Regions from separate parts of the Pseudescherichia sp. L3 genome, predicted to be linked through region 4. Evidence: predicted binding sites of a transcription regulator. Region 4 holds the regulator's gene; each other region holds the start of a gene.
What was found. The regulator PurR, encoded in region 4, represses purine synthesis genes. The targets are predictions, from matches to a motif close to CANGCAAACGTTTGCNTG.
Positions count from the first base shown of each region.

Region 1: tusA (sulfurtransferase TusA) is a predicted target of PurR. The motif match lies at 1,320-1,337, and genes of this name have one in related genera.
Region 2: pyrD (quinone-dependent dihydroorotate dehydrogenase) is a predicted target of PurR. The motif match lies at 1,465-1,482, and genes of this name have one in related genera.
Region 3: carA (glutamine-hydrolyzing carbamoyl-phosphate synthase small subunit) is a predicted target of PurR. The motif match lies at 1,329-1,346, and genes of this name have one in related genera.

Region 1 covers NZ_JANKYC010000003.1:151,772-153,962, forward strand. The annotation lists gene NR795_RS16055 (TRAP transporter substrate-binding protein) at 1-841, opposite strand, end outside; gene tusA (sulfurtransferase TusA) at 1,015-1,260, opposite strand; gene NR795_RS16065 (7-cyano-7-deazaguanine/7-aminomethyl-7-deazaguanine transporter) at 1,428-2,093, shown strand; gene NR795_RS16070 (DcrB family lipoprotein) at 2,166-2,191, shown strand, end outside.
Region 2 covers NZ_JANKYC010000001.1:680,231-682,421, reverse strand. The annotation lists gene zapC (cell division protein ZapC) at 1-191, opposite strand, end outside; gene pyrD (quinone-dependent dihydroorotate dehydrogenase) at 360-1,370, opposite strand; gene ssuE (NADPH-dependent FMN reductase) at 1,619-2,191, shown strand, end outside; gene NR795_RS03225 (sulfonate ABC transporter substrate-binding protein) at 2,187-2,191, shown strand, end outside.
Region 3 covers NZ_JANKYC010000002.1:430,838-433,028, forward strand. The annotation lists gene carA (glutamine-hydrolyzing carbamoyl-phosphate synthase small subunit) at 1-1,109, opposite strand, end outside; gene dapB (4-hydroxy-tetrahydrodipicolinate reductase) at 1,564-2,191, opposite strand, start outside.
Region 4 covers NZ_JANKYC010000001.1:1,042,725-1,044,915, reverse strand. The annotation lists gene NR795_RS05135 (YnhF family membrane protein) at 1-60, opposite strand, end outside; gene purR (HTH-type transcriptional repressor PurR) at 358-1,383, shown strand; gene punR (DNA-binding transcriptional activator PunR) at 1,416-2,191, opposite strand, start outside.

The DNA of each region.
Region 1 (2,191 bases), on a different contig from region 4:
TGTCGAGCGCCTGCTGGTTATAGGCATTCCACAGCTTGCGCTGTTCAAACTGCGCTTCGCGGGCCAGGGTGAGGATTTTTTTCTGATCGTCAGCGCTGAGCTTGTCCCACTTCACTTTGGAGTAGAGCAGCATCTCTGGGGTAATGAAGTGGCCGCTGAGGGTGTAGTTTTTTGCCACCGGCATATAGTTGTGGGCCACAAAGGTCGGCGGGTTGTTCTCTGCTCCGTCAATCACACCGGTTTGCATGCCGCTGTAGACCTCGCTCACGCCCATCGCCACCGAGTTAGCTCCCATATCTTTCAGCGTGGCCAGCGCCACCGGGCTACCCTGCACGCGGATCTTTTTGCCCTTCAGGTCTTCTGGTTTGACAATCGGATCCTTGGTGATCAGGTTGCGGGTGCCGGAGTCCATCCAGCCGAGAAATACCAGCCTGGATTTCGGGTTGGCGGTGAGCTTCTCGCCGATCTGCTTGCCGATATCACCGTCGATAATTTTGTGCATGTGGTCTTCATCGCGGAAGACGTAGGGCAGCGTAAAGACTTCGATGTCCGGCAGGATCGCCGCCACCGGTGCCATGGAGACGCGGATGATGTCGATAGCGCCCATCTGCGCCTGCTCGATCATCTGCTTTTCATCCCCAAGTACGCCGCCAGGGAAGACTTTGATCTCCAGCTTACCGTCGGTTTGCTGTTTCAACTTTTCGCCCATCTGCTCTACGGCCACCACGTTGGGATAACCCTGCGGATGAACATCGGCAGCTTTGATGGTTTGAGCAGCAACAGAGGAGGCAAAAGCAGTCAGGCACAGAGCGGCTAACAACGGCTTCAAGGTCGTTTTCATTGAGTCAACTCCAGGGTAGTGAGGTAAGCGGCAAACAGCGTTTTATTTTTACGCTTAAAAACTACACTACGCCTGGAGAAGCAGAGGTGAAGCGGTTCACAAAAGTAATAAGATTGTGAAACGATGGTTCAATTATGTGACAACGGTAGTCCAAATGATGTTAATAAACGGTGTTATTGCCCTTTACGCAGCAGATAACGGTACGGCAGCGCCTCCACCTGCTGGGCGACCAGCTCGTGCTCCATAAAGCGGCAAAATCCGGGAATATCGCGCGTGGTAGCGGGATCGTCGGCGATAATCAGCAAGGTTTCCCCGGCCTGCATGGTGCGTACGGTTTTACGTACCATCATCACAGGTTCCGGGCAGCGCAGCCCCTGAGCGTCAAGGGTATGGTCTGGCGTAGTAAAGAGATCGGTCATTTTTAGCTCATTCCGTCAAAAACCGCTGTAGTTTACGCCGCGATCATCGCAATGCAAACCATGTTAACGATTGCGTGCATTTTAACCATTGCAAAGTGGTGCTAAAGCAGTATGATGCGGCGGTTCAAATTGGGTTCCCTCACCCCAACTCATAAAAAGGTCACAATATGACGCAGTTCTCGCAATCTCAGCGCATGAAGGCGCTGTTCTGGCTATCGCTTTTTCATCTGCTGGTGATCACCTCCAGCAACTATCTGGTACAGCTGCCGATCTCGGTGTTTGGTTTCCATACCACCTGGGGCGCGTTTAGCTTTCCCTTTATCTTCCTCGCCACCGACCTGACCGTGCGTATTTTTGGCGCACCGCTCGCCCGGCGGATCATCTTTGCCGTCATGATCCCGGCGCTGATTATCTCCTATATCGTCTCGTCGCTGTTTTATATGGGCAGCTGGCAGGGCTTTGGCGCGCTGACACACTTTAACCTGTTCGTCGCCCGCATCGCCGCCGCAAGCTTTATGGCGTATACCCTGGGGCAGATCCTCGACGTGCGCGTCTTTAACCGCCTGCGTCAGAATCGCCGCTGGTGGCTTGCCCCGACCGTCTCCACCGTGTTCGGTAACGCCAGCGATACCGTTGCCTTCTTCTTTATCGCCTTCTGGCGTAGCCCGGACGCGTTTATGGCCCAGCACTGGACCGAAATCGCGCTGGTAGACTACAGCTTTAAGGTGCTTATCAGCATTCTGTTCTTCTTGCCGATGTATGGCGTATTGCTGAATATGTGCCTGAAAAGACTGGCGGATAAATCTGAAATTTCTGCGTTGCAGGCCAGTTAAAGGTACGCCTTCTAACTTGTGATAAGATGGGCCTATGAGCCGTTTTGGCCGTTTATTGAAAGGAAGAAGTCAATGCGCAATCTGGTTAAGTATGTCGG
Region 2 (2,191 bases), 360 kb from region 4:
CAGCGCTCCTCAAAGGAGAAGTAGAGTGCGGCATCATCCACACAGAAACCAGAGGGTGCGAACGCGTCCGGCGTCAGCATCCGACGGGCGTAACGGGAGCGAAACAGCATCCCATTGGCAAGATCGAGCATCATCCGGTCGTGCTCTTCGTCGTAATACCAGCGCCAGTTATCGTCAGGTTTAATTCGCATAGTCCTCTCCGCTTCCCCTTAAGCATCCTGCTGCGTTTGTGTCCGTTGCTACCGCTTCGCTTACCACAAAATGTCAATAATGAGAACGTTTAAATTAACAACAACCGGGGGAATATAAAACAACCAGGGCGGGAAATAAAGCCCTGGTTAACATTTAGACGCAAAGGATTAGATATGGGTAACGATCTCTTTAATCAGCGGCGGGCCTTTAAATATAAAGCCGGAATAGATCTGCACCAGCGTTGCACCGGCCGCTATTTTCTCCCGGGCGGCGATAACGGAGTCGATTCCGCCGACGCCGATAATCGGCAGCTGACCCTTCAGCTCCTGGGCAAGAAGGCGAATAATTTCGGTGCTTTTCAGCTGTAATGGCCGGCCGCTTAAGCCTCCGGTCTCATCACAGTGCTTCATTCCCTGTACCAGCCCCCTATCGAGCGTGGTATTGGTGGCGATCACGCCATCGATATTATGGCGAAGCAGACTGTCAGCTACCTGAATTAACTCTTCAACCGAGAGATCGGGAGCAATTTTCACCGCCACAGGGACATATTTATGATGAATATTCTGCAGCTCGCGCTGCTTATTTTTGATGGCGGAGAGCAGATCGTCCAGCGCCTCACCGTATTGCAGTGAGCGCAGGCCTGGGGTGTTGGGCGAGGAGATATTAATCGCAATATAGCCCGCGTAGGGATAGACTTTATCCATACAGATCAGGTAGTCATCTTTCCCCTGCTCTACCGGTGTATCTTTATTTTTGCCGATATTAATGCCCAGCACGCCATCAAAATGGGCTTTTTTGACGTTCTCTACCAGGTTATCCACGCCAAGGTTATTGAAGCCCATGCGGTTAATTAACCCCTCGGCCTCGACCAGGCGGAAGATACGCGGCTTATCGTTACCCGGCTGAGGGCGCGGCGTCACGGTGCCGATCTCAATCGCGCCAAAGCCCATTGCGCCCAGCGCATCGATGCACTCGCCGTTTTTATCCAGACCCGCTGCCAGGCCGAGCGGATTCTTAAAGGTCAGCCCCATACAGGAGACCGGTTTTTGCGGCACGTTCTGGCGTACCAGCGCGGCTAGCGGCGTGCCGGAAATACGGCGTAATTGCTGAAACGTCAATTCATGAGCGCGCTCAGGGTCGAGCTGGAAAAGGGCTTTACGAACGAAGGGGTAGTACATGAACTCTCCTGGATTCCCGGTGTGCAAACCGGGGGCGTATTATCTGCGATTGCGAGGCGAAAGGGAATTGACCTGAGGCAAATAATTCGGATAAAACGCAAACGTTTTCTTCTCTGCTCCCACTTTATCTAGTTTTTAGCTATGTAGTCTCGAATAAATTATTTAGGGAATAACCCGCTCGGTGCCACACTCCTGAAAATTGTTATCAATGTTAGATAAAAGCAAACAATTAGTTATAAGGAGCAAGCATGCGCGTTATTACCCTGGCCGGAAGTCCACGCTTTCCCTCTCGTTCCAGCGCATTACTGGACTATGCCCGCGAAAAGCTCACCGCCCTGGATGTGGAAGTTTGTCACTGGCACCTTCATAACTTTGACGCTGAAGATCTGCTCTACGCCCGATTTGATAGTCCGGCGCTCAACGCCCTGACCGAACAACTTAAGGACGCTGACGGACTGATCGTGGCGACACCTGTCTATAAAGCCTCATTTTCCGGCGCGCTTAAAACCTTACTCGATCTTCTTCCTGAACGTGCCCTGGCTGGCAAGGTGGTGTTACCGCTGGCCACGGGAGGTACGGTTGCCCATCTGCTGGCAGTGGATTACGCCCTGAAACCGGTGCTCAACGCCCTCAAGGCGCAGGAGATTTTACATGGTGTCTTTGCTGATGATTCGCAGGTCATCGACTATCAGCATACCCCCCATTTCACGCCAAATTTACATCACCGTCTTGATGAGGCGCTGGAAACCTTCTGGCAGGCTCTGCACCGCCGCGATGTTCAGGCGCCTGCATTTAGCCAACCGCAAGGAGTGGCCCATGTT
Region 3 (2,191 bases), on a different contig from region 4:
AAGTGATCGAACAGCGGTGCAGCATCGTGCGGGCCTGGGCTCGCTTCCGGGTGCCCCTGGAAGCTGAACGCTGGCTTATCGGTACGATGAATACCCTGCAGGGTACCGTCGAACAGCGACGTATGCGTGACGCGCAGGTTAGCTGGCATGGTCGCCTCATCTACCGCAAAGCCGTGGTTTTGCGCGGTGATCATCACCGTGTTGTTATCAATATCTTTAACCGGATGGTTGCCGCCGTGGTGACCAAACTTCATCTTCACGGTTTTGGCACCGCTCGCCAGAGCCAGCAGCTGATGGCCAAGGCAGATACCAAACACCGGAATATCGGTTGCCAGGAAGGCCTGGATAGCGTCGATGGCGTAGTCGCACGGTGCCGGGTCACCGGGGCCGTTGGAGAGGAAAATACCGTCCGGGTTCATCTTCAGGACCTCTTCCGCCGGGGTCTGCGCCGGGACTACCGTCAGGCGGCAGCCTCTGTCGACCAGCATACGCAGGATGTTGCGCTTCGCACCGTAGTCGTAAGCCACCACGTGGAACGGCAGCTCCTCTTCTTTTTTCGCTTCTGGCAGCTCACCGGCCAGCGTCCAGCTTCCCTGGGTCCAGCTGTAGGACTCTGCGGTGGTGACCTCTTTCGCCAGATCCATCCCGTTCAGACCGGGGAACGCTTTCGCCTTCTCCAGGGCCAGCGCGGCATCCGGGCTGTCGCCCGCGATAATGCAGCCGTTCTGAGCGCCCTTCTCGCGCAGCAGACGGGTCAGTTTACGGGTATCGATATCGGCAATGGCCACGATGTTATGGCGCTTGAGGTAAGAAGAGAGGTCTTCGGTATTGCGGTAGTTGCTGGCAATCAGTGGCAGGTCACGAATAATCAGGCCTTGAGCATGAACCTGGGACGCTTCTTCATCGGCTTCGTTAGTGCCGACATTACCAATATGGGGATAAGTAAGAGTGACGATTTGGCGGGAATAGGAGGGATCAGTAAGGATTTCTTGATAACCGGTCATTGAAGTATTGAAAACGACTTCCCCAACCGCCGAACCTGTTGCCCCTATGGCCCGACCGTGAAACTGGGTTCCGTCTTCCAGAACCAATAGCGCTGACTTAATCAAAACACCCTCCAGAGAATATTCACTCACTTTATTTGCATATTAATTCATATTGAAGCCACAAATCAATGCAAATCTGCTTACCGGTGTATTTTTGGCAAACGGCGGCATTCTAGAGACAACCCTGATAAAAGTCTACCATCCAGACCACTTTTTCTTACTTTTTTGCAACCCTGAGGGATAACCTGCACCTTAAGATGCAAAAAAGCCAGATAAATTGCACAGGAAAACGCTTGCGTACATGTAAGGATTTCAGTTTTTTATACGTAACGATAAAAACAGGAATGGAGGGTGAGAATCTGCTTTTTTTTATCAAAAACAGCAGGAAGAGAGAGCGTTACAGCGCTTTAAAATGACAAAATGGATCAAACAGACAAAATAAAGGGGCAATAAAATATTGCCCCATGCAATCAAAGCATTGCGATCACAATAACCACATCACGATGGGTAATAAACGCTACAAATTGTTGAGATCGAGCACGTCACGCATATCAAAAAGGCCATTATTCTGTGATTTAAGCCACAAAGCAGCCCGAACCGCACCGTTGGCAAATGTCATACGGCTGGAAGCTTTGTGTGTAATCTCAATGCGCTCACCCACGTCGGCAAACATGGCGGTATGCTCGCCAATGATGTCACCTGCGCGAACGGTGGCAAAACCGATGGTGCCCGGCTGACGCTCACCGGTATAGCCTTCGCGACTGTAAACGGCGCACTCTTTCAAATCTTTATCCAGCGCATGGGCGATGGCTTCCCCCATGGCCAGGGCGGTACCTGACGGAGCATCAACTTTATGGCGATGATGCGCTTCAATAATTTCAATATCGGTGTAGTCGCCCATCACTTTGGCTGCTTTCTCCAGCAGCTTAAGCATGACGTTGACCCCAACGCTAAAGTTAGCGGCAAAAACAATGCCGATGGTCTTTGCCGCGTCGCTGATAGCCTGCTTGCCAGCCTCGTCGAAGCCGGTAGTACCAATGACCATACCTTTGCCATGCTGGCGGCAGAAGGCCAGATGGGTCAGAGTGCCTTCCGGGCGGGTAAAATCGATAAACACATCAAAGTCGTCTTTTACCGCCTCAAGG
Region 4 (2,191 bases):
AACAATCAGGCCCAGCACAACAACGGTGGTCATCAGGGAAAACTTCAGATCTGCACTCATCAATTTCTCTCCATTCTTATTACCCCACAAAAAGTGAGCCTGCGCATTTTTACACATTTATGGGCAAAAATCTTCTTTGATTTGGGGTGATATGCGTTTTAACGCTTCCCCTTTTCATCAAGATAAGACAAAATTCCACGCTAAATTTATTCGCGTACCGGCCATAGACCCCTCCTGACGTTCCGTGTCGTTTTCCCGGCGAATCGCATCTCCAAACGTTGCGTGCAGGCTGAGTAGAGGCAAACGTTTACCTACACTATTTTCAGGAGCTTACGTCGTGGTTTGGAGTGACATTGAATGGCAACTATAAAAGACGTAGCGAAACGAGCAAACGTTTCCACCACAACCGTATCACATGTTATTAACAAAACCCGCTTTGTGGCAGAAGAGACGCGTAATGCGGTGTGGGCAGCTATTAAAGAGCTGCACTACTCACCCAGCGCCGTGGCCCGCAGCCTGAAGGTTAACCATACCAAATCGATTGGCCTGCTGGCGACCAGCAGCGAAGCGCCCTACTTTGCCGAGATTATCGAAGCGGTAGAGAAAAACTGCTTCCAGAAAGGCTATACCCTTATCCTGGGTAATGCCTGGAACAACCTGGAGAAGCAGGGTGCCTATCTGTCGATGATGGCGCAAAAGCGCGTCGATGGCCTGCTGGTGATGTGCTCTGAATACCCCGCCCCGCTGCTCAGCATGCTGGAGGAGTATCGCCATATTCCCATGGTCGTCATGGACTGGGGCGAGGCAAAAGCAGACTTTACCGACTCGGTGATCGATAACGCCTTCGAAGGCGGGTATATGGCTGGCCGTTACCTGGTCGAGCGCGGCCATCGTGAGATTGGTGTGATCCCTGGCCCGCTTGAGCGCAACACCGGCGCGGGTCGTCTGGCTGGCTTTATGAAAGCCATGGAAGAGGCGCTGATCAGCGTGCCGGAAAACTGGATTGTGCAGGGCGACTTTGAACCCGAGTCCGGCTACCGGGCGATGCAGCAGATCCTCTCTCAGCCGCACCGCCCTACTGCCGTGTTCTGCGGCGGCGATGTGATGGCAATGGGTGCGCTCTGCGCCGTCGACGAGATGGGCCTGCGCGTGCCGCAGGATGTATCGCTGATCGGCTATGATAACGTGCGTAACGCCCGGTTCTTCACCCCTGCGCTGACCACCATCCACCAGCCCAAAGACTCGCTGGGGGAAACCGCCTTTAATATGCTGATGGACCGCATTGTGAATAAGCGTGAAGAGTCACAGTCGATTGAGGTTCATCCTCGGCTGATCGAGCGCCGCTCGGTCGCTGACGGTCCCTTCCGCGACTATCGCCGTTAAGATCCCGCCGCGATAAAACCTGCGGGAGCCGATCACTCCGGCTCTCGCAGCCACTCCCGATTAAGCGTTTCGCTATCGCCTAAGTAGTCCAGCAGCCAGCCCAGCGCGGGCGAGTTGTCGTTTTGCTGCCAGGTCAGGCAGCATGCTGCATCTGGAAACGGCTCTTCCAGCTGGAGCTCCACCCACTCACCGCGATCGAGCCACGGCCGTGCAAAATGGCCCGGCACCATACCGATGCACAGTCCGGCGCTCAGACACTCTGCTGAAGAGGTCCAGTCCGGCACCACCATTCGCCGCTGGTTGTCCAGCAGCCAGGTGATCCTCTTGGGCAGCAGCCGGGAAGTATCTTCCCACACCAGCGACGGCCAGCCGCGCAGGAGATCGTCACTCAGCGGGCCACCCCTGCCCGCCAGCGGGTGATGAGCGGCCACGACGCAGCGCCAGTTGAGCATCCCCATATCGCGAAAGGCAAAGCGCCCGCCTACAGGTATGGCCTGAGTCGCACCGATAGCCAGCTCTACGCGCCCATCGGCCAGCGCATCCCAGACGCCATTAAACACCTCTTGCGACACCAGCAGCTCCACGTCTGAAAAGTGGCGGTAGAAGTCGACGATCATCTGCCGGGTGCGTTCGGGACGCACAATATTATCGACGGCAATGGCAAGCTGCCCGCGCCAGCCGTTGGCTATCTGCTGACACTGCTGTCGGGTGACCTGCATTTTTTTGATGACAGACCGCCCCTCCTGCAAAAACCAGCTGCCGGCAGGGGTCAACACGACATCCCGATGACGTCGTTCGAACAAAGGCA